Regions from separate parts of the Rhizobium sp. UBA1881 genome, predicted to be linked through region 1. Evidence: predicted binding sites of a transcription regulator. Region 1 holds the regulator's gene; each other region holds the start of a gene.

The links. Region 1 encodes LexA, which represses DNA repair genes until DNA is damaged. Its sites were predicted from a motif close to TGTTCNNNNTGTGTTCNG; they were not measured.
Region 2: B3605_RS14770 (DNA recombination protein RmuC) is a predicted target of LexA. The motif match lies at 1,992-2,009, and genes of this name have one in related genera.
Region 3: dnaE (DNA polymerase III subunit alpha) is a predicted target of LexA. The motif match lies at 1,507-1,524, and genes of this name have one in related genera.
Region 4: B3605_RS07945 (glycosyl transferase) is a predicted target of LexA. The motif match lies at 3,607-3,624, and genes of this name have one in related genera.

Annotation. Positions count from the first base shown of each region.
Region 1 covers NZ_DDHH01000094.1:23,187-29,259, forward strand. The annotation lists gene B3605_RS11840 (FtsB family cell division protein) at 107-427, opposite strand; gene eno (phosphopyruvate hydratase) at 614-1,888, opposite strand; gene kdsA (3-deoxy-8-phosphooctulonate synthase) at 2,043-2,885, opposite strand; gene B3605_RS11855 (VOC family protein) at 2,882-3,766, opposite strand; gene lexA (transcriptional repressor LexA) at 3,966-4,691, shown strand; gene B3605_RS11865 (ComEC/Rec2 family competence protein) at 4,672-6,073, opposite strand, start outside.
Region 2 covers NZ_DDHH01000118.1:8,071-14,143, forward strand. The annotation lists gene def (peptide deformylase) at 1-248, opposite strand, end outside; gene B3605_RS14765 (globin-coupled sensor protein) at 346-1,845, opposite strand; gene B3605_RS14770 (DNA recombination protein RmuC) at 2,042-3,265, shown strand; gene B3605_RS14775 (ribokinase) at 3,316-4,215, shown strand; partial or broken gene B3605_RS14780 (methyl-accepting chemotaxis protein) at 4,441-6,073, shown strand, end outside.
Region 3 covers NZ_DDHH01000190.1:75,688-81,760, reverse strand. The annotation lists gene dnaE (DNA polymerase III subunit alpha) at 1-1,283, opposite strand, end outside; gene B3605_RS23245 (hypothetical protein) at 1,586-2,161, shown strand; gene B3605_RS23240 (ABC transporter ATP-binding protein) at 2,188-2,871, opposite strand; gene B3605_RS23235 (lipoprotein-releasing ABC transporter permease subunit) at 2,886-4,193, opposite strand; gene proS (proline--tRNA ligase) at 4,213-5,535, opposite strand.
Region 4 covers NZ_DDHH01000070.1:12,505-18,577, reverse strand. The annotation lists gene B3605_RS07970 (F0F1 ATP synthase subunit C) at 1-217, shown strand, start outside; gene B3605_RS07965 (F0F1 ATP synthase subunit B) at 296-934, shown strand; gene B3605_RS07960 (F0F1 ATP synthase subunit B) at 938-1,429, shown strand; gene B3605_RS07955 (ribonuclease HII) at 1,531-2,202, opposite strand; gene B3605_RS07950 (PA0069 family radical SAM protein) at 2,368-3,525, opposite strand; gene B3605_RS07945 (glycosyl transferase) at 3,667-4,185, shown strand; gene moaB (molybdenum cofactor biosynthesis protein B) at 4,189-4,734, opposite strand; gene B3605_RS07935 (4-(cytidine 5'-diphospho)-2-C-methyl-D-erythritol kinase) at 4,721-5,626, opposite strand; gene B3605_RS07930 (tetratricopeptide repeat protein) at 5,633-6,073, opposite strand, start outside.

The DNA of each region.
Region 1 (6,073 bases):
CACCATAGGGAAGAAATTTCGCCACAGCAATGCCATAAATGCATGGCTCATATTCTGGCACAAGCTGTTGATAAATATCAATTTATTTCGATTAACCTGAATCCGGTTAATTCGAATAATGATTGAATATGACGATCTCGTCGGCGCGGGAGAAGTTCAGCTGAAGGCGAGCCTTCTCATCCAGCATGTCCTTGTCCATGGAACCATCACTTAGGAGCGCCACCTGCTTTTCAAGGTGTTCGCGCTTATTTTTAAGCACGGCCAGCTCTCTTTCGCGCGTGATGCGCTGACGCTCGAACACTTCGGTCGCGCGCAGGCCGTAGTCGCCATGGATGCAATGGTAGCCGAAGTAGGAGAGAAACGCGACCGTCATCGCCGGGATGACGAAACGGCCGATCTTTTTCTTCTTATGATGCTTGGTCCACATACACGCATTCTCGAAACGCATTACCCTTGACCAAGAGACTACCGGGTAGAGATTAACCGTCCGTTGACTATGAACGCGGCGCAACAAAAAACCCGCGCCGTCATGAACTGCCCCCGAAAGTTGGCAATCCAACTTCGGGGATCAGTTCACGAGAGCGCGGGTTCCAAATGCTTGAAATAAGACGACTTAGCCGCGGATGATCGAACGGCCGGCGTACTGGGCCTGCGGGCCGAGGCCTTCTTCGATGCGGATCAGCTGGTTGTACTTGGCAAGACGATCCGAACGCGACAGCGAGCCGGTCTTGATCTGGCCGCAGTTCGTGGCAACGGCGAGATCGGCGATCGTCGAGTCTTCGGTTTCGCCCGAACGGTGCGACATGACAGCGGTGTAGGCTGCCTTGTGCGCGGTGTTGACCGCGTCGAGCGTTTCCGTCAGCGAACCGATCTGGTTGACCTTGACGAGGATCGAGTTGGCGACGCCCATCTTGATACCATCGCGCAGGCGAGCCGAGTTGGTGACGAAAAGATCGTCGCCGACCAGCTGAACCTTCTTGCCGGCCAGATCCGTCAGAGCCTTCCAGCCATCCCAGTCGTCTTCAGCCATGCCGTCTTCGATCGAGATGATCGGGTACTGAGCGGCGAGCTGCGCCAGGTATTCAGCCATTGCGCCCGGCTCCAGCGTGCGGCCTTCGCCTTCGAGAACGTACTTGCCGTCCTTGAAGAATTCGGTCGAGGCGCAGTCGAGGCCGAGGTGGATGTCTTCGCCAGGCTTGTAGCCGGCTTTCTCGATCGACTTCATGATGAAATCGAGGGCTTCCGGAGCGCTCTTCAGACCCGGTGCGAAACCGCCTTCGTCGCCAACGTTGGTGTTGTGACCCTGGGCCGCGAGTTCCTTGCGGAGCGTGTGGAAGACTTCCGAGCCCATGCGAACGGCTTCGCGGATGGAATCAGCGCCAACCGGCAGGATCATGAACTCCTGGAAGTCGATCGGGTTGTCGGCATGCGCGCCACCGTTGATGATGTTCATCATCGGAACCGGCAGGAGGTGCGCGGAAGCGCCACCAACGTAGCGGTAGAGCGGCAGGCCGGCAGCTTCAGCGGCAGCCTTGGCAACGGCCAGCGAAACGCCGAGGATGGCGTTGGCGCCGAGGCGCGACTTGTTCGGCGTGCCGTCCAGTTCGATCATGATGTTGTCGATCTGGATTTGGTTTTCAGCGTCGATGCCGCCGATGGCGTCGAAGATTTCCGTGTTGGCGGCTTCGACGGCCTTTTCGACACCCTTGCCGAGATAACGCTTGCCACCATCGCGGAGTTCGACGGCTTCGTGCGCTCCGGTCGATGCGCCCGACGGAACGGCGGCGCGGCCCATGCTGCCATCTTCGAGATAGACATCGACTTCGACGGTGGGATTACCACGGCTGTCGAGAATCTCGCGGGCGATAATATCGGTAATAGCGGTCATCGGCTCTTCTCTGCTTGAGGGTGGATAAATCGTTTGAAATTCGTCTTTAATCGAAGATGCGCAAATTACAATGCCAGTTTGGGGCCGTTTTGCGCATGCTTCGCCGCATTATTCGTGGTTGGCCTAATACACGAACGTGTCAGTCGTTTGAACGTCAGCCCTTGGCGATGGCGTCGAAGGCCAGCAGCTTCTCGAGCAGGCGCGGCATATCCTTGAGATAGACCATGTTCGGGCCATCCGACGGCGCATTGTCGGGATCTTCGTGCGTCTCGACGAACACACCGGCGACACCGACGGCGACAGCCGCACGCGCGAGCGTTTCCACGAATTCGCGCTGGCCGCCACTGGAGCCGCCCTGCCCGCCCGGCTGCTGCACCGAATGGGTCGCGTCGAAAACAACAGGCGCACCCATGGCTTCCATGATCGGCAGCGAGCGCATGTCCGAGACCAGCGTGTTGTAGCCGAAGGAAGCGCCGCGTTCGCACAGCATGATGTTCGGGTTGCCGCTGGCATTCAGCTTGGCAAGCACGTTCTTCATGTCCCAAGGCGCCAGGAACTGGCCCTTCTTGACGTTGATGGCGCGGCCGGTCTTGGCGGCGGCGACCAGCAGGTCCGTCTGCCGGCTAAGGAAGGCCGGGATCTGCAGCACATCGACGACAGTGGCGACTTCGGCGCACTGCTCCTCGGTGTGGATGTCGGTCAAGACAGGAAAACCGTATTCCTTCTTGAGATCGGCGAACACCTCAAGCGCCGTTTCAAGCCCGATGCCGCGCTGGGCCGACAGCGACGTGCGGTTGGCCTTATCGAAGGAGGACTTGTAGACAAGGCCGATGCCGAGCTTGTCGCAGAGCTCCTTCAGCGTGCCGGCGATCATGAAGGCATGGTCGCGGCTTTCCATCTGGCAGGGGCCGGCGATCAGCGACAGCTTGCCGGCGTTGGAAAACACCACACGGCCGGCGCCTTCGCCAACGGCCACTTCGGAATTGGTTTCAGTCATTGTTTCTCCTCGAAGGCGAAGAGCGCGCCCTGGCCGGGTGCGGCCTTCACCAGAATTCGATTGTTCTTGCGTGTATAGGTGATCCCGTTAGCAGCCAAATGCGCCTCTGTCACGGCGAGATCAGCAACGGAAAAGACAATCGCCGCGCCGCGCAGGCCGCGATCGGCCTTGGGCTCGGAGAGATCGTAGTAAGCGTTCAAGCCATCCGGCGACAGGATATTGATACGGGCGTTGCCGGCATCGAGGCTGACACCGAATGCCTCCTCGCGGGTCGCCTGCGCATCCGACGCCAACTGCAACAGCGGCGCGAAGGCCCTGGGATCGGAGGAAGAGAGCACGATCGACAGAATGCCCAAGACGCCGTTCGCATGCGTTTCCAACGCCTTGCGGTCGCTGGGCAGTGGGTTGACGCGCTGGCAGGCGAAGAGGAAGAAATCGGGCGCGCGCAGATCGGCCGCGAAAGCCAGGCGGAAAGCGGCGGTCGCCTCGGAACCATCCGGCATCTTCATCTGCCGGGCGAATTGCAGCATCTCGCCGCCGCTCATGCCATCGGCAGTAAAGCGGGCGTGATCGCTATCGGCATCCGGCGTGCCGAAGACGATAGCCGACAAGCCGTCGTCGCCGCAGCGGAAGCGAAAGGCGCGGTCGCGAGCGGTGAAAACGTTGCCGTCGCCGATGGCAGCCTCATAGGTCTCCAGACTGGCGACGCCGAGCGGCTCGAGGTAGGTCTTGTCGGCAAAGAAGACGCAGGCATTCTCGGTGCCGAATGGATGCCGCGCATCGGCGGCGACGGTGAAACCGAGCTTGCCCAGGCGCTCGCGCGCCATCTCGATATTGACGACCGGCAGCACCACGTGGTCCAGAGGATGGGGGTCACGCATCAGCAAATCCTCCCGAAATCGGCAGAGATGTGCGCTGGCTTTCGCCACAATGCAAGAGGCGAGCGCGGTTAAATCGAATGAAGTGCAAAATCGCGACGATTCCGAGCCAAGTTTTACGAAAATTTAGGCACTTGCGGAACACATATGGAACATATAGTGTCCGTTCTGGCTTTGTTTCACGACTCTGGGGTTCATTTCGATGCTGACACGCAAGCAACAAGAACTGCTTCTGTTCATTCATGAGCGGATGAAAGAGTCGGGCGTTCCGCCATCCTTTGACGAAATGAAGGATGCACTCGATCTCGCATCAAAATCCGGCATTCACCGGCTGATCACGGCGCTGGAAGAGCGCGGCTTCATTCGCCGGCTGCCAAACCGGGCGCGCGCGCTCGAGGTCATCAAGTTGCCGGAAGCCTATAATCCGAGCCTGCAGCCGCGACGCGGCTTTTCGCCGAGCGTCATCGAGGGCAGCCTCGGAAAGCCGCAGCCGGTGGCAGCAGCCCCTGCCCCGAAGGCAGCGCCGAGCGCCGACAACGGTAACTCGGCGTCCGTTCCCGTCATGGGCCGGATCGCCGCCGGTGTGCCGATCTCGGCGATCCAGAACAACACCCACGACATCACCGTCCCCGCCGATATGCTCGGCGCCGGCGAGCACTATGCGCTCGAGGTCAAGGGCGACTCGATGATCGAAGCCGGCATTTTCGACGGCGACACCGTCATCATCCGCAACGGCAATACCGCCAACCCCGGCGATATCGTCGTGGCGCTTGTCGACGATGAAGAGGCAACGCTGAAGCGCTTCCGCCGCAAGGGCGCCTCGATCGCGCTTGAGGCCGCCAACCCGGCTTACGAAACGCGCATTTTCGGGCCTGACCGCGTCAAGGTTCAGGGCAAGCTAGTCGGGCTTATTCGCCGATATCACTGAGTGGTGACGAGTTATCGCTGAAGCTGTCGTTGCGCCAGTCATAGGCGCGATGGCGCATCCAGGGACGGCTGAGGCTTGCATAGGCTGTTTTGACGACCGGTGCCCCCTGCTCGTCGATGCGGATTTCGACGGCTCCCGATCGCCTGAGGGTCTCGCCGGTCAACAGCATGGCGCCGGAGCGGCATGTCGCTTGGCGAAGCCGGACGGGCGTGATGACGATATCGGCCACGTCGCAGGCGGGGCCGAGATAGGCGGCGTTTTCGAGCGTCGCGATGAGGTAGCCGCTGTCGAGTGCCGTTACGCACCAGGCCGTCTTGAGGCACTGGAAGCGATTGTCGTTTGTGGAGGCCGCTGCAGCGCGCATCATGGCGCGGGATTCGCGTTGTTGTTTCGGCGTCAGCCTTGGTCGTGGCTCACCTCTTCTCGGAATGGACAAGGCCTCGCCGTCGAGCATATCGGGCGGCTTGTGGTCTTCGATCGCGAGTGCGCGCTGCCATTGCCCGAAGATGAAGTCGGGCGGTCGCTCGCGGTTGCTGGCGAGGCTGTCGCTCTTGACCGATGCCACGAGGCTTCCGTCCTCGGAGACGACAAGCTCTGGCGTGGGGGCGGCCGGGAGCAGGACAACGACGAGGGTTGCGATCGCGGCAACCGTAGCGCCGATCCATCGCAGGCGTGTGCGCATCAGCCCCCATATAAGAAAGCCGAGCACGGCGATCGCGAAGTACCACTCGGGGATCCGCCCGATATCGACACTGCCGCCCCAGCCGGACACCATCTTGGCGATGTCGATCACCAGATCGAGCCCGAAGCCGGCGACGCTCCACAGCGGCGCATCCAGGCCAAATGGCGTTGCCAACATCGCGAGCATTCCGAAGGGCATGACGATGAAGGAGATGACCGGCATGGCGAGCAGGTTAGCCGGAAGGCCATAGCCGCTCAGCCGGTGAAAATGCTCGATCGAAAACAGCGCTGTCGAGAAACCGCCGATCATCGAGGTCAGCGCGATGCCGCCGAAGAAGCGGAACGTGACCATGACCGGCTTAATTGCGGGGTGCGTGAGAAAGACGCTCTCGCGGTGCCTCCTCCTGGTCCAGACGGCAAAGCCTGCGACCAGCGCCAGCGTCGCGGCGTAGGACATCTGGAAGCTTGGGCCCAGCACCTCCGATGGGGACATCAGGATGATCAGCAGCGCCGAGAGCGCAATGTTGCGCAGGCTGATTGAGGGGCGATCGAACAGCACTGCCACCAGCATGATCGCCATCATGATGAAGGCGCGCTCGGCGGAGACGGCGAAGCCCGAGATCATGTAATAGGCCGTCAGCGCCACAAGAGCGCTGCCGGCGGCGAGCTTCTTGGTCGGATAGGCCTGCGCGAAACCGGGG
Region 2 (6,073 bases), on a different contig from region 1:
GAAGAGACGATTTCGGGGTTGATGAAGACGAGCGGCTGCTTTTCCTCGCCCTCGCGCGCAACGTCGATGACGAGCATGCGGCGGGCAACGCCGATCTGGATGGCGGCCAGCCCGATGCCAGGAGCATCGTACATGGTCTCCAGCATGTCGTCGGCGAGACGCTGGAGATCGCTGTCGACGCGCTCGATCGGCTTGGAAACCTGACGGAGCAGCGGATCGGGAAGAATGATGAGTGGCTTGATGGTCATGGCGTTCCCCATAACCCATCTTTTTGCGGGATGGAATTATCCGATAGCCGGAGGCGGCGCTTTTTTACGCCGCCTTCGCAATTTCGACGCTTTTGCCTCAGGCGGCGCGGCGCGAGGCCTGATAGCCGGCGTGGCTGGCGCTGTCGGTGCGGAACCGCTCGAGCAGGCCGACCAGGCCTTCCACCTCATTGCGCAGGCGCCGGGTTTCCGACGAGGTGCGCTCCACCATGCCCGAATTCTGCTGGGTGATGGTGTCCATGTTGCGGATGGCGACGCTGACCTCGTTGACGCCGGTCGCCTGATCGCGGGCGGCCGCGGCGATATCGGCAACGAAGCTGCTGATATTGTCGATGCGGTTGATCATGTCGCTGAGCGATTCGCCGGTGCTGCTGACGATATCGACGCCCTGGTTCACCTGCGCGGAGCTCTCGGAGATCAGCTTCTTGATCTCCTTGGCGGCATCGGCCGAGCGCTGTGCCAGTTGGCGGACTTCCTGGGCGACGACGGCAAAACCCTTTCCGGCTTCGCCGGCGCGGGCTGCTTCAACGCCGGCGTTCAGCGCGAGAAGATTGGTCTGGAAAGCAATATCGTCGATAACGCCGATGATCTTGGTGATCTCGCTCGACGAGCGTTCGATGCCGGCCATGGCGGAGACGGCGCTGGTGACCAGTTCCCCGGAGTTCTTGGCCTTCTGCTGCGTTTCGCGCACCGCGGCCGACGCCTTTTCGGCGTTCGATGCCGTCTGGCCGACGCTGACGGAGAGCTGCTGCAGGGCGGCCGAGCTTTCCTCGACGCCGGCGGCCTGCTGGGCGGTGCGCAGCGCCAGATCGTCGGAACCCTTGGCGATCACATCGGTGCCGCGCAGGATTTCGCCGGATGTGGCGCGAACGGATGCGAAGGAGGCGCGAAGGGCCGCGACAGCGCGATTGTAGTCGTCGCCCATATCCTTGAAGTTGCCCGGCAGGTCAGCCGGCAAGGTGGCTTCGAGATCACCCCGCGACAGCGCTTCCAGACCGCGGCGAAGATGGCTCAGCGCCATTGCCTGGTCGGCTTCCGCCTTGTGGCGTTCCTCTTCAAGCTTCAGCCGCTTTTCTTCCAGCGCTTCCAGATAGACCGAGATCGAATAATCCATATCGAGCATCGCCGCCTTGACGACGGCGGTGAGCTTTTCGCCGAGCAGCTTGCCCTGGCCGCGACCGAAGCGCGACGGCCATTCCTTGGCCATCAGCCCCTTGATCAGATCGCTCATCAGAAGCGCGTAGCCGCCGATGTACCAGCGCGGCTCGAGGCCGATGCGCGCATGCGTCTTGCCGACCGCGACAACGCCCTTGACGTAGGCTTCGTCGAAATTGCCGCCGGCGAGATTGGCCCAATGGGCTTCCTGCCGGGTCTTGGCACTGTTCATATGCGACTTGTCGGAGAAGAAGCTCGCGACCGAGGGCGTGCGCGCCAGCTTTCCGTAGAATCGTTCGAGCGCGCCGCTCAAGAGCTCCGAAATCGCCGGGCGCATCTGGCGCAGCGATTGCCGCGCGTTGTCGTCCAGTTCGATGAAATCGAGGCGTTGCTTGAGACCGTTTTCAGGCTGCTGGCTGCTCATAATATATTTCTGCTTTTTCATTTGACGAAGGGCAATTTTCGCGCAGCTTTTGCCGAATATAGTTTCGCAAGCGTTAAATTATGCGGTTATTTCTTAGCTAGCGCTCGAATGTGAAGCTCGGGTATCGCCGGCAAGACCATTTACGATGTTCACGTTTTGATCTGGAAAAGCTGCGCGACTTTGCTATGGTGCTGAAATGACAACCAGCACCGACTCGTTTTCCGCCACCCTTTCCGGCCTCAGCCCCATGTCGCTCGCCCTTGCCGGCGCGGCACTGGCTATCGTGATCGTCTTGATGCTCGCCTTGCTCGTTCGTGGTGGCCAGGCGCGGCGCGAGCAGGCGGAAGAGGCGCTGGAGCGTGCCGCCGAGGCGGATGCGCGGATGATGGAACTGTTGCGGATCCAATCGGAAATGCAGGGCCGGATGGCGGCGATGGCGGAGGTGTTCGGCTCGCGCCAGTCCGAGCTCAACCAGGCGATCAGCCAGCGCCTGGACGGCATGTCGCAGCGGGTCAACTCGACCATCACCGAGCAGACCAAGTCGACGCATGAGAACCTGAGGAAGCTGCAGGAGCGGCTGGCGGTGATCGATGCGGCGCAGAACAATATCCAGACGCTCGCCAAGGACGTCGTCGGGCTGCAGGCGATCCTGTCCAACAAGCAGACGCGCGGCGCCTTTGGCCAATCGCGGATGGAAACGATCGTTGCCGATGGCCTGCCGATCGGCGCCTATGCCTTCCAGCAGACGCTGAGCAACGGCTCCCGTCCGGATTGCACGATCCGCATGCCCAACGGCGCGCCGCCGCTCGTCATCGACGCCAAGTTTCCGCTGGAGGCATGGAACGCCATTCGCGACGCGGGCGGGCCGGAGCTTGCCAAGGCCGCATCGCAGCAGTTTCGGCGCGACATGGAGACCCATATCCGCGATATCGCGGAGAAGTATCTGATCCAGGGGGAGACGCAGGATACCGCCTTCCTGTTCGTGCCGTCGGAATCGATCTTCGCGGAAATTCACGAGAATTTCGAGGCGATCGTGCAGAAGGCGCATCGGGCCCGCGTGGTGATCGTTTCGCCGTCGCTGCTGATGTTGTCGATCCAGGTCATCCAGGCTGTCTTGAAGGATCAGCGGATGCAGGCGCAGGCGCATGTCATTCAGGGCGAAGTCGCCAATCTGATGGATGATCTCGGCCGCCTCGACGACCGCGTGCGTAAGCTGCAGGGGCATTTCGCCATGGCGCAGAAGGACGTCGACATGATCGTCACCTCGGCCGACAAGCTGACCAAGCGCGGCGCCAAGATCGAGGCGCTGGAATTCGAGAGTGCTGACGCAAGCCGCGTCCCGGATGAAAGTGCGCCGGCGTCGAAATCCGTGGAGAGCAGAACGGGGCTTCTCAAGCTAAGGGTGGTTGACGACGAGTGAGGCCTTCGGCAGTGTCGCGCCCGACAAAAGCATTGGGAAGGACACCTCGCATGATCACCGTTTTCGGCTCCATCAACATGGACCTCATCGCCACGACGCAACGGCTTCCGAAGCCTGGCGAGACGGTGGCCGGCAACGGCTTTTCGACGGCCGCCGGCGGCAAGGGCGCCAACCAGGCGCTGGCCGCGCGCCGCGCCGGCCGCAGCGTGACCATGGCGGGCGCCGTCGGTCATGATGGCTTTTCGGACGAGGCGCTTGCGCTCCTCAAGGATGCCGGCACGGATCTCCAGTCCGTCAAGCGCGCCGACCAGCCGACCGGAACCGCGATCATACTCGTGGGCGGAGACGGCGAGAACATGATCGCCGTCGTGCCGGGCGCGAACGGTACGGTCACCGCGCAGGATGCGGATCAGGCCGTCGGCGCGATGAGCAAGGGCGACACGCTGATGCTGCAGCTCGAAATCCCGGTTCCCGCAGTCGAGCAGGCATTGGCTGCCGCGCGCGCCAAGGGCGTGACCACCATTCTCAATCTCGCGCCGCTGATCGACGATGCCGCGCGCCTCGGGCGCCTTGCCGATATCGTCATCGCCAACGAGACCGAGTTCGAGCTTCTGGCCGGGCAGGAAAACATGACGCCGGAGGAGCGGGAGATGGCGTTGCAGCGCCTGAACGCCGAGACTGGGCAAACACTGATCGTCACGCTCGGGGCTGACGGCGTCGTGGCGATCCGCGACGGCGCTATGTGGCGGGCGAAAGGGTTGAAGATCGAGCCGGTGGATACGGTTGGCGCGGGCGACACCTTCTGCGGCTATCTCGCCGCCAGCCTTGATGAGGGCCTGGATTTCGCGAAGGCGCTGCGTCGCGCAGCCGTTGCCGGCTCGCTCGCATGCCTCAAGGCAGGCGCCCAGCCGTCCATTCCATCGCGCGAAGACGTCGCAAACAAACTATAGGCGTTATCCGCCGACGACATCGGCGATGCGTTTGCTTGCGATGGGTCGAATTATCATCGCATTTCACTTAAATTTAATAGGTTTCCGGCGATCTTCCGCGTGATCGCCGGCTCCCTCTCCAAGGGGACGCGGCACTCGCCACGGCGGCTTCATGATGTAGCCGCCCTCGCTTCTTGTGCCGGCGGATGCTTCGCCTGGCCCATCCTTGATCCCCCCGAGGAATGCATGTTCATCTTTCGCATGAAATCGCTTGCGGCCAAACTCATTGTGATCACCGGCTGCGCGATCGCACTGGTTCTCCTGATCTCCAATTTCTTCCTCATCGGCGAAACCCGTGATCGCGTGGAAACGCTGACCATGGATCAAGCCAATCTAGAGGCGAAGGCCATCGCCAACGAAGTCGCGTCCTCGGTCGGCGAACTTGCGGGCGCCGCGCGCTCCATGGCCGGCGTCATCGGCCGCGGCCACGAAGGCAAGTATCTGGATCGCAAGGCGATCGTCGATATGCTGAAGGCCAATGTCGAGCGCAACCAGTTCGCCTTCGGCAGCTGGTTCGGCGAAGAACCGAATGCGTTCGACGGCCAGTCGCCGTCGCTTGCCGGCCGCACGGATCTCGGCTCGGACAAGAACGGCGCGTTCAACGCCTATTGGACCAAGAAGAAGGATGGCGGCTTCACGTTCTCGGTGTTCGCATCGGACTACAAGGCCGAATGGTACAGCCTTGCCGCCGCCAGCAAGAAGGGCGCGATCTCCTCGCCTTACGCTGAAAGCACCACCGGCGAAAACACCGCGATGACCTCCATCGGCTACCCGGTCATGTCCGGCGGCAAGATGATCGGCGTCAGCGGCGTCGACATTTCGCTGAAGTCGCTCGCCGACAAGCTCGGCGGCCTGCATCCCTTCGGCACCGGCCGCGTGACCCTGCTTTCGCAGGGCGGCAACTGGATCGTCGCGCCGTCGAAGGATCTGGCGATGAAGCCCTACGAGGGTGAAGGTGCCGATGCGGTCAAGACCGGCCTCTCGACGCTTGCGCCTGCCGTCGTCAAGAACCTCTCGATCGATGGCGGCGAGCAGTTCGACCGCGTGGTCTATCCCTTTGCGCTGCCTGACGTGAACACCAACTGGGTCATCCTCGTCGACGTGCCGCACAGCGCGATCAACGCGCCGGTGCAGGACCAGACCTTCATGATGATCGTCGCAGGCATCGTTGTTCTGGCAGCCGTCATGCTGGCGCTCTACTTCGCCGTCCGCGCCTTCGTGCAGAAGCCGCTCGGTGGCCTCGTCGCCAGCGTCAAGATGCTGAGCGAAGGCCGCTATGAGCAGCCGGTCGTCGGCCAGGATCGCTCGGACGAAACGGGCTCGGTTGCCAAGGCGCTCGAAGGCTTCCGCCATGCGCTCGCCGACAGCCGCCGTCTCGAAGCAGAAGCCAAGAGCCAGCGCCAGGAAGCGGAAGACGAACGCGGTCGTTCGGAAAGCGAACGCCAGCAGTCGGTATCGCTGCAGCGGCACATCGTGTCCATCGTCGGCGCCGGCCTGTCGGAACTGTCGCAGGGCAATCTCAGCCACCGCATTACCGATGAATTCCCGGGCGAATACGGCAAGCTGAAGCAGGACTTCAACGCGGCGCTGGCTGCCCTTGAAGAAACCATCACGACGATGAACCTCAGCGTCGTCAATATCGGCTCCGGCACCAGCGAGATCAGCGGCAGCGCGTCTGATCTGGCCAAGCGAACGGAACAGCAGGCGGCGAGCCTCGAAGAAACGGCTGCGGCCCTGAACGAGCTGACCGCGCAGGTCAATTCCAGCGCCGACAATGCCCGCACGGCCGCCGACAACGTCAACCACGCCTGCGAGGATG
Region 3 (6,073 bases), on a different contig from region 1:
TCGGGCATCGAGACGCGTTCCGGATTGAGGAAGCGTTCGAAGAGCAGCGAGAAGCGCAGCGGATCGACGTCCGTGATCGTCAGCGCGTAAGCAACCAGCGAGCCCGCGCCGGAGCCGCGGCCGGGGCCGACGGGAATATCCTGCAGCTTGGCCCACTTGATGAAGTCGGCAACGATCAGGAAGTAGCCGGGGAATTTCATGCGCTCGATAACGCTGAGCTCGAATTCCAGGCGGTCGCGGTAATCCTTCTCCTCATAGCCCGCAGACATGCCGAGCGTCTGAAGGCGCATGTCGAGACCTTCGACCGCCTGGCGGCGAAGCTCCAGCGATTCGGCGCGCTCCGCCTCTTCCGGATCCGCGGTGGCGCCGGTGAAGCGCGGCAAGATCGGTTTGCGGGTCTTCAAGACGAAGGAGCAGCGGCGGGCGATCTCCACCGTATTTTCAAGCGCTTCAGGCAGATCGGCGAAAAGCTTCACCATCTCGGCGCGACTCTTCAGATAGTGATCTGGCGTCAGGCGAAAACGCGTGTCGTCGGAGACAATGGCGTTGTGCGCCACAGCCATCAGCGCATCGTGCGCGTCGTAATCGTCGCGGGTCGGGAAGAAGGCCTCGTTGGTCGCGACCAGCGGGATCTCGTGCTCATAGGCAAGGCCGATCACCCGCTGCTCGTGGCGCTTGTCATAGGTGCCCTGGCGCTGAAGCTCCATGTAGAGCCGATCGCCGAACTTGTCCTTCAGAGACAGCAAGCGCGCGGTCGCCGGCGCGATGTGCCCCTCTTTCAGCGGCATGTCGATCGGGCCGGTCGATGCGCCGGTCAGCGCGATCAGCCCCTCGGTGCCGAGTTCGTCCAGCCACGACGCCTTGATGTGGACCGCCTGCCCGCCTCCCTCGCCGCCGAGATAGGCGCGGCTGACGAGATCCACCAGCCGTTCATAGCCGGCATCGGTGGCCGACAGAAGCACGATCGACGGCAGTTTCGCCAGCTGCTGCTGGCCGCCGCGGCGCTCGGTCTCAAGCCCGTCTTCCATATCGATGGAAACCTGGCAGCCGATAATCGGCTGCAGGCCCTCGTCCATCGATTTCTGCGCGAATTCCAGTGCGACGAATAGATTGTTGGTATCGGTGATGGCGATCGCCGGCTGGCTATCGCCCGATGCCTTGTAGAGAATTTTCTTGAGCGGCAACGCCCCCTCAAGCAGCGAGAAGGCGGAGTGCACACGCAGGTGAACGAAGCCCGGCGTACCGCCGATGAAGTCGCTCGCGCCGTTTTCAGTGCCCGCCATGATATGCCTTTCCGCGCATCCGTATGAATCGGATGCATTGTCGGATTTGGGGACGTCGATGTCCAGAGAGGCGGGTACCATCGGACCGCATGACAGCCATGCGGTCCCCGTTATTCTTACATTGCCATGCAGATCAAAGAGAAGCTGGCAATGAACATTGCGATGGAGGTGAATGCTGCGATATCGCGGATCATGTCAGTCATTTGGCTCTCCTGTGCTCTTATGTTTTTATTTTGTTCCGCTCTTGTTCCGTTGTCAACAGGATTGTTTTCTGTTTGGTTAACGGCAAACAGGAGACGAGCATGCGTCGATTCATCTTTGTGGCAGTCCTGCTTTCAGCCAACGCGGCCTTCGGCGCGGATCCTGATCCGGCGCGCATCGTCGATGTCGCGGTCGGCGACTGGAACGGCGATGGCAAGCCGGACCTGGCGTTGCTCGCCGAGGCTCCCAACGATGCCGCCGACGACCAACTCGGCGTCTACATCTATCTGCGGGATGACCACGACCTGTTGCGGCTTACGACCAGCGCACCCGGCAAGATCTGGGGAACCACGGTGGCTGAGGGGATTTACGGCCAGGAGCCGTCGATCAAGGCGGCGGGCAAGAGCTCGATCGCCATCTATTCGCAGAACAGCGCCATCGGTCGAGACCGTTGGGAGCAGACGCTGACGCTCGCCTATCGCAACAACCAATTCGTCGTCGCCGGCTACACCTACAGCCATTACGACACGCTAAATCCGGATGGCGGCGGTTCATGCGATTACAATGCGCTCACCGGCAAGCTGCAGCGAGACGGCAAGGATGCGAAGGCCGAGGCACGCACGATCACGATTGCCGACTGGAAGGACGAAACCGGGCAGTCGATCTGCGGCGGCTAGATTGGTCCTGACCCGACAGTGAAATCTCAGAAATCCACGACCTTGCCGTCGGCGATGGTGACGCGGCGGTCCATGCGGGCCGCGAGCTCGTGGTTGTGGGTGGCGATCAGGGCCGCGAGGCCGGACTGGCGCACCAAGGCCTCCAGGGCTTCGAAGACGTAGCTGGCGGTCTCGGGGTCGAGATTGCCTGTTGGTTCGTCGGCGAGCAGAAGGCTAGGCGCGTTGGCGACGGCGCGGGCGATCGCCACGCGCTGCTGTTCACCACCAGACAATTCGCCGGGACGATGGGCGCCACGGTGGCCGATACGCATGTAGTCGAGCAGCTGCCCTGCCCGCACCTTGGCTTCGTTGCGCGGCAGACCGGCGATCATCTGCGGCATCATGATGTTTTCAAGCGCCGAGAATTCGGGAAGCAGGTGGTGGAACTGGTAGACGAAGCCGATCTCGCTGCGGCGGATCGCCGTGCGCTTGTCGTCGGAGAGGCCATTGCAGGCATTGCCGCTGATGGTGACTTCGCCGCCATCGGGATGCTCGAGCAGGCCCGCCAGATGCAGCAGGGTCGACTTGCCAGTGCCTGATGGAGCCACAAGCGCGACGATCTCGCCGCTGTTGATGGTCAGGTCGGCCTTCTTCAGGATCGAAAGCTGGGTCTCTCCCTGGCCATAGTGACGCTCGACGCCGGAAAGCTTGAGAACGGTATTCCGCTTCATGTAATCAGCATTCCTTATTCGTAGCGCAGGGCCTGCACGGGATCGAGCTTGGAAGCGCGCCATGCGGGGAAGATTGTCGCGAAGAAAGACAGCGTCAGCGCCATGACGACGACGGAGACCGTTTCGCCGACCTCCATCTTGGCCGGCAGCTGGCTGAGGAAGTAGAGCTGCGGGTCAAACAGCACCGTGCCCGACAGCCAGGAGAAGAACGCGCGGATCTTCTCGATGTTGATGCAGACGATAACGCCGAGCAGCACGCCGGCAAAAGTGCCGACCAGGCCGATCGCGGCACCCGTCATGAAGAAGATCCGCATGATGGCGCCGGAGCTCGCGCCCATGGTTCTGAGGATCGCGATATCGCTGCCCTTGTCCTTCACCAGCATGATGAGACCGGAGATGATGTTCAGGGCGGCGACGAGAACGATCAGCGTCAGGATCATGAACATGACGTTGCGCTCGACCTGCAGCGCCGAGAAGAAGGTCTGGTTGCGCTGGCGCCAGTCGGTGATCGCGATCTGGCGGCCGGCTGCCTGCTCCACCTTGGGGCGGAGCTCATCGATATTGTCGGGATTGTCGACATAGAGCTCGATCGATTGCACCAGTCCTTCGGCGTTGAAATAGAGCTGCGCTTCCTCAAGCGGCATGTAGATGATCGTCGCATCATATTCCGACATGCCGATCTCGAAGATGCCCGAGACCTTGTAGGATTTGACGCGCGGATTGATGCCCATCGGCGTCACGTCACCTTCCGGTGATATCAGCGTAATTGTGTCACCCGCCTGCAGTCCCAGTTGGTCGGCCATGCGCGAGCCGATGAGAACGCCCTGGCCGGCAGCAAAGCCAACGAGGTCGCCGGACTTGATGTTGTCGGAGACGGTTTTCACCTTGCTCAGGTCTTCGGCGCGAATGCCGCGAACCAGCGCGCCGGTGCCAGCGCCGCCGGCACCCGAGGCCAGCGTCTGGCCTTCGACAAGCGGCAGCGCCACCTTGATGCCGGGGACGGCGCCCAGGCGATCAGTCAGCGCCGGATAATCCGTGAACGGACCATCGACCGGCTGCACGATCATGTGGCCGTTGATGCCGAGGATGCGCGAGATCAGCTCGGTTCGGAAACCGTTCATCACCGCCATGACGATGATCAGCGTCGCGACGCCGAGCATGATGCCGATGAAGGAGAAGCCCGCGATCACCGAGATGAAGGCTTCCTTGCGGCGTGCGCGCAGATAGCGCCACGCCACAAGTCGCTCGAAAGCGGAAAATGGCCTGCTGGCCGCAGCCGAGCCGGATTTGGATCCCTGCTGGCTCACCGCTGCGTCTGCCATTTCGCCTCCCGCCTTCTTCTTAGCCCAAGAGCTTATTGATTGCCGCGTCGATGGTCATCGTTTCGCGGGCACCGGTCTTGCGGTCCTTGACTTCCACTTCGCCGTTCGCGACCGCGCGCGGGCCGGCGATGATCTGTACGGGCACACCGATCAGGTCCGCGGTTGCGAACTTGGTGCCGGCGCGATCGTCGGTATCGTCATAAAGAACATCGACGCCGGCCTTGGAGAGCTCCGCGTAGATCTTCTCGCAGGCTGCGTCGCAAGCGGCGTCGCCGGCCTTCATGTTGATCACGACGACATCGAAAGGCGCAACCGAGGCCGGCCAGATGATTCCGTTCTCATCATGCGATGCTTCGATGATGGCGGGAACAAGGCGTGTCGGGCCGATACCGTAAGAACCCATGTGGACGGCGTGTTCCTTACCATCAGGTCCCTGCACCTTCGCGCCCATCGGCTCGGAATATTTCGTGCCGAAGTAGAAGATATGGCCGACTTCAATTCCGCGTGCGGACAGGCGATCGCTCTCGGGGATGGCGTCGAAAGCGGCTTCGTCGTGCATCTCTGAGGTGGCGGCGTAGACCGAGGTCCACTTCTTGAAGATCGCATCCAGACCGGCGACATCGTCGAAGTTGGTGTCGACCGAGGGGATATCGAAATTCACGAAATCCTTGTGGCTGTAGACTTCCGATTCACCGGTGTCGGCAAGGATGATGAACTCGTGGCTGAGATCGCCGCCGATCGGGCCGGTGTCGGCGCGCATGGGGATGGCGCGCAGGCCGAGACGATCGAAGGTGCGCAGATAGGCCGCGAACATCTTCTTGTAGGAATGCTCGGCGCCTTCGCGGGTCATGTCGAAGGAATAGGCATCCTTCATCATGAATTCGCGCGAGCGCATGGTGCCGAAGCGCGGACGGATCTCGTCGCGGAACTTCAGCTGGATGTGATAGAGGTTCAGCGGCAAGTCCTTGTAAGACTTGACCGAAGACCGGAAAATATCGGTGACCATCTCTTCGTTGGTCGGGCCGTACAGCATCGGACGGTCCTGGCGGTCCTTGATGCGCAGCATCTCCTTGCCGTAGGCGTCGTAGCGGCCGCTTTCCTGCCAGAGCTCGGCCGACTGCAGGGTCGGCATCGACAGCTCGATGGCGCCGGAGCGGTTCTGCTCCTCGCGGATGATGTTGTTGACCTTGTCGAGCACGCGCTTGCCCAGCGGCAGCCAGGAGTAGATCCCCTGCGACTGCTGCCGGATCATGCCGGCGCGCAGCATCAACCGGTGGGAGACGATTTCAGCCTCCTTGGGGTTTTCCTTGAGGATGGGCATGAAGTAGCGAGACAAACGCATGGCGAATTCCAGAGCTGTTGAGACGCCGCCAGATAGCGGAATCGAAGGCAATCACAATGTTGGCAGCGTTCATAACCGCTTCGCGGCAGGAAGGAAACCCGCGAGGGATTTCCACAGGCTTCTCTTAGAGCAAGTTGGAGCCCGCAAACCTAAGAAACCAAGAAAGCGGCGAAATTATAATGACTTGCGCGAAACTCTTATTAACAGAAAAAATTTACTCGAGTGTAGCAAAAATGCAAAAAAATCTGATGACAAAGCACAATCTTTGAGCTAGCTTTAGCCCACAAAACAGGCAGGGAGTTCAAATCCCTACCATTTTCGCGGTCAAGTCTTGGGAGGATCAGATCTTAGGCGCGCTTGTCGCAGCCCCGGTAACGGTTAAGGATCACGCGATACTTAAAACAAGGCTTTTAGCCTTGTTTTTTTTTGGCTTTTCGACACCACGCTCCTAGCTCGAAACGCCCATCTTCCGCAACGTAAGCTGCCCATTCCGTTACGGCACCTCCATGCCGGAACTTGATGACACGCGTATGACGCT
Region 4 (6,073 bases), on a different contig from region 1:
AGCAGCAAAATTCATCGGTGCAGGCCTCGCTTGCTTTGGTATGGCCGGTACGGCTCTCGGCCTCGGCAACATCTTCGGCAGCTACCTGTCGGGCGCCCTGCGCAACCCGTCTGCCGCTGACAGCCAGTTCGGCCGTCTGGTATTCGGCTTCGCCGTTACGGAAGCTCTGGGCATCTTCTCGCTGCTCGTCGCTCTCCTTCTGCTGTTCGCCGTTTAATTTCGGCGCACTGAGGGATCACGGCCTGCGAACAGCGAGCCGTGATCCTTTGTATTTGCAGTACACCTGGAGGTGAGCATGTTTTTTGTGACCCCGGCTTACGCTGAAGAAGCCCCGGCGGGAACCGCAGAAACTGGTGCAGCGACCGGTACAGACGCGCATGCTGCCCCGGCCGCAGGCGAGGTTCATACCGAGACCGGCGTGCCAGCCGAACACCATGGCGGTGTTTTCCCGCCTTTCGATACTTCGACGTATGCGTCCCAGCTGCTTTGGCTGGCGATTACCTTCGTCATTTTCTTCGTGCTCATGCAAAAGGTCATTGCACCGCGCATCGGCGGTATCCTCGAGCAGCGCCACACGCGCATTGCCCAGGACCTCGATGAGGCTGCACGCCTGAAGGCGCAGGCAGACGCAGACGTTGCTGCCTACGAAGCCGAACTCGCAGAAGCCCGCGCCAAGTCGAACGCAATCGGCACGGCAGCGCGCGACGCAGCCAAGCTCAAGGCCGAGGCCGACCGCCGTGCGGTTGAAGCCGCTCTGGGCGAAAAATTGAAGGCTGCGGAAGGCCACATCGCCGATATCAAGGCGAAGGCATTTGCAGACGTCGGCACGATCGCCGAGGAAACGGCAAAGGCCGTCGTCGAACAGCTGATCGGTGGCACCGCCACCAAGGCTGAAGTCACGTCCGCCGTCACCGCGGCCAAGAAGGGAGCTTGATCGATGGAATTTGCACTGGACGCAACATTCTTCGCATTCGTCGGTCTCGTCCTGTTCCTGGCACTGATCGTCTACCTCAAGGTTCCCGGCATGATGGCGACGTCGCTCGACGACCGCGCCGATCAGATCCGCAACGAGCTATCGGAAGCCAAGCGCCTGCGTGAAGAGGCCCAGCACCTGCTGGCCGAATATCAGCGCAAACGCAAGGAAGCCGAAGCGGAAGCCGCCCATATCCTGGCAGCTGCCGAGCGCGAAGCGGAAATGTTCACCGCCGAAGCCAAGAAGAAGACCGAGGAATTCGTTGCCAACCGCACCGCGGTTTCGGAAGCGAAGATCAAGCAGGCCGAAGCCGATGCGATGAAGGCGGTTCGTGCCGCAGCCGTCGACCTCGCCATCGCCGCCGCTGAAACGGTTCTCGTCAAGAAGGCCGATGCCAAGGTTCAGTCCGAACTCTTCGGCAACGCCCTCGGTCAGGTAAAGACCCGCCTCAACTGAGATCGGTCCTATCGCATTTCAAAGCCCCGGTTCGCCGGGGCTTTTTGCGTTTTGGGGATGTTGTTCGCTGTCGTGCCCGGAAAGGCGTCCGAGCCGGCAGCCTACTCGCCGTCGGTGACCAGGAACTGCTTGAGCCGCCCGAAGCTCATGCGATGCAGCGGGCAGGGGCCATGGCTGTCAATGCCGGCTCTATGGCGTGCGGTGCCGTAGCCGGCATGTGCGGCGAAGCCATAGGCGGGGAAGATGAGGTCGGCGCGCGTCATCATCCGGTCGCGCGTGACCTTGGCGACGATGGAGGCGGCGGCGATCGATACCGACCGGGCATCGCCCTTGACGACGGCCTGGCCGGGGCACTCGAGCCCGGGGGGAACGTCCAGCCCGTCAGTCAACACATAGCTTGCCGGGATGGAGAGGCTGAGGATCGCGCGGCGCATGGCATCGAGGCTTGCCTTGCGGATATCCGTCTCGTCGATGCGGCGTGAGCTGGATGAGGCGATCGCGACGGCCGCGGTGGCAAGGATCTGCTCGAACAGCTCTTCTCGTCTCTGCGCGGAAAGCTGCTTGGAATCGTTCAGGCCATCGGGAATACGCTTGGGATCGAGAATGACGGCGGCGGCAACGACAGGCCCCGCCAGCGGCCCGCGCCCGGCCTCGTCGGCGCCGGCAACAGGCCAGTGGCCGGCCTTGCGCGCCTTCAGCTCCAGCCGGAAATCCGGAAGCAGCGGGACATCTTCGAAAAGCATGGGAGAATCGGGTGGCGTGCGACGTTTCATGCGGCTGAACTTCGCACGCCAACCCGATTTCCTGCAAGTCCCCGGATCAGGGCGGCGGGCCGGGGACTTGAGAACGGAAGGCCAGGGTCAGCCGTCCGTAAGGGAATGTCCGAGCATGTCGCGCAAAAGTGTGCAGTGGTTTTGCGACAACGACATGCTGCAAAACTAGAGCAGCGACAGTTGCACGCCGCTGCCGTTCGGCGGCACGAACAGGTCGTCGCGCAGCGGCATGCTGCGGCGGGTCATGCCGAGCCGCTTCGTGGCCATCTCGAAGCGCCGGGCGATCTGCCAGGCATAGGGGCCGGCGCCCTTCATGCGCTTGCTGAAATCGGCGTCGTAATCCTTGCCGCCGCGCATCGAGCGCACCAGCGACATGACGTGGCGGTAACGGTCAGGATAGTGCTGCAGCAGCCAGTCGCGAAACAGCGGCGACACCTCCAGCGGCAGTCGCAGGATCACATACCCGGCCTCCGTGGCACCCGCTGCATGCGCAGCATCGAGAACGCGCTCGATCTCGTGGTCGTTCAGCGCTGGAATGACCGGCGCCATCATCACAGATGTGCGAATGCCGGCGTCGCTCAGCGCCTTCAGCGCATCGAGCCGCTTCGACGGGGTCGAGGCGCGCGGCTCCATCGTCCGCGCCAGCTTGCGGTCCAGCGTCGTCACCGACAGCGAGGCGCGCACCAGGTTCTTCTCCGCCATGCGCTGCAGGATATCGAGATCGCGCAGGATGAGTGCCGACTTGGTGACGATGGAGACAGGATGGTTTGCCCGCTCCAGCACCTCGAGGATATCCCGCATGATCCGCCATTCCTTCTCGATCGGCTGATACGGGTCCGTATTGGTGCCGATGGCGATCACGCGCGGCTTGTAGCCGGGCTTGGCGAGCTCGCGCTCCAGGAGCTTGGCCGCATCCGGCTTGGCAAACAGCCGCGCTTCGAAATCCAGCCCGGCAGACAGGCCCATATAGGCGTGGGTGGGCCGCGCGAAGCAATAGATGCAGCCGTGCTCGCAGCCGCGATAGGGATTGATCGAACGGTCGAAGGGGATATCCGGCGATTCATTGCGGGTGATTGCCGTACGCGGCTTTTCGATCTGCACCTCGGTCTTGAACGGCGGCAACTCCTCAAGCGTCTGCCAGCCATCGTCGAAGCCTTCACGGCTCTGCGGCTCGAAGCGCCCGCTCGGGTTCAATCCCGCACCACGGCCACGCCGGCGGTCGACCTCGATCCTGAGGCCGGAAGAAACGATCATCGCGTCGGCAATATCCGCCGTATTGGCAGGCGCGAATGCGGCCTGCCCTGCAAGGGACTGTTCGTTCATCGGGTTTCTCCGTCGATGGAAGACTCGTCGTCCCCATCCGTTCTGGTGATTAAATTCCTATCGCCGAAATGAGAACAATGCAAGAACAAATTTGGAAAACTGTCGCTGGTAATGTTTTGTGCGTCGCACTATAAATGAGCAATGTTAACTGTCCTATTGGAATGCCGGGATCAGGAACCTGAGCTGGCGCAGACATTATCGGTGTTGGTTGCTGGTGCCGTGGAAGGGCTGGTGAGCGATGTGGTGGTGCTCGACCACGGCTCGCGCGATGGCTCGTCCAAGGTCGCGGACGCCGCCGGCTGCCGCTTCCATCAGCATTGGGATATCAAGGACATACTGCGTTCGGCGCGCGGCGAATGGCTGTTGTTCGTCGAGCCCGGTGCCCGCCCACAGAGCGGCTGGATCGACGAGATCGCCGAATATGTGGCATTAAACAAGCTGCCCGCCCGCTTCACCGCCTCGCGCGGTTATCGCAGGCCGTTCTATCAGCGCCTGCGCCGTCTGGCGCCGCTGGAGCTTGGTCTGTTGCTGCCGAAAAAACATGCGCTGGCGACGGCGCGCAGCGGCATGCAACTGGCGGAATTCGTCAAGGGACAGAAGCTGCGGAAGCTATCGGCTGAGCTCATCCCGTCCTGGGTCGCGCGTTCGGCGCGGAGCTAGTTTTTAAGCTCCGCGCTTCAAGTGCTCGTCGAGCCTGGGCATGATTTCCACGAAGTTGCACGGCATGTGGCGATAATCGAACTGCGCCTTCAAGATGCCGTCCCACGCGTCCTTGCAGGCGCCGGGCGATCCCGGCAGCACGAAGACGAAGGTGGTGCCGATCAGCCCCGCAGTCGCACGCGACTGCACGGTGGATGTACCGATCTTGTCCTGCGAGATACGGTGGAAGACGGCTGAGAAGCCGTCCATGCGCTTGTCGAACAGCGGCTCCAGCGTCTCGGGCGTCACGTCGCGGCCGGTAAAGCCGGTTCCGCCGGTGGTGATGATCACGTCGACATCCGATTTCGCCGTCCAGGCCCGGACCTGCGCGGCGATCGCCTGTCTGTCGTCGGGCGCGATGGCGCGCGCGATGAGGCGGTGTCCCGCCTCCGAAATGCGCGCCGCCAGCGTATCGCCGGAGCGGTCGTCTGCGGTGGTGCGTGAGTCTGATACCGTCAGCACGGCAAATCCCACCGGAATGAACGGACGCGTGTCGTCAACGCCTGTCATCATCATCTCCCGCCAATGTTTCGGTTGCCTCGAAATACCAGTCCGGCCGCTTGCCGTGAAGCACCCGCGCCGCGACCTTCGCTTCGTCCATGTTGGCGAATATGCCGAAGCACGTCGCGCCAGAGCCCGACATCCGAACGAAGAGCGCGCGTTGATCGGAGAGCATATCGGAGATCTCGCCGATCTCAGGCAGCAGCGCACGCGCCGGCGGTTCGAGATCGTTGCGCATGCCGCGCAGCGCGTCGAGCCAAGAAAGGCCGGGTGCTACCACAAGCGCGCCGTTCGTCTTGGTCGCCAGCTTGCGAAAAACCTCCGGCGTCGAAACCCCCTTCAGCGGATTGGCGAGCACCATGGGAAAGGCAGGCAAGTCGCGCACCGTCTCGATCCGCTCGCCGATCCCGCGCGCAATCAGCGGCCGGCTCGCCAGACACATCGGCACATCGGCGCCGAGCTTGATGGCGATGGCGTCGATGGTCGCCGCGGGTAGGGGAGTGCCCCAGAGCCGCATTAGCCCGCGCAGCGCCGCCGCCGCATCCGCCGAGCCGCCGCCGATGCCTGAGGCAATCGGCAGGTCCTTGCGCAGGTGGATGCTGACCGGCGGTGCGGTCCCGCCAACGTCGAGGACGGCAAGACGCAACGCATCGCGCGCCTTCAGCACCAGATTGGTACCGCCATCACCAGTAAGCGCGTCGCCAAATCGGCCGGAGATATGAAATTCGTCGGTATCGGCTGGCGCGAAGTCCAGCCGGTCCCCCGCGCGCGTGAACGTCACCAGCATTTCGAGCAGATGATAGCCGTCGTCTCTCTGGCCCGTGACATGAAGGGCCAGATTGATCTTGGCAAAGGCACGCTCGCTGATCGCAACGCCGTCGGCGAAGCCTGTGTCAGCCATGGATGATCAGGTCTTCTTGTCGGCCGGCTTCGGGTCGACAGGGGCCGGATCGGGCATCTTCTTGTCGACGGTCTTGGCATCGTCGGTCACGGCAGGCAGGCCGTTGGCGATCTTGTCCTTGATCTTCGGGATCTCGGCGGCCTCGGGTTCCGAGCCCAGCGCCCGGTTCCACTGGTAGACAGCCTCAAGCTTGCGCCCGACACGCCAGTAGGCATCGCCCAGATGGTCGTTGATCGTCGCGTCGCCGGCCTTGATCTGTGCAGCGCGCTCCAGCTCCTCGGTCGCGTCGTCGAATTTGCCGAGGCGGAAATAGGCCCAGCCGAGCGAATCGATGATGTAGCCATCGTCGGGGCGCAGATCGACGGCCTTCTTGATCATCTCAAGACCCTCGTCGAGGTTCTTGTTCATGTCGATCCAGGAATAGCCGAGATAGTTCAAGACCTGCGG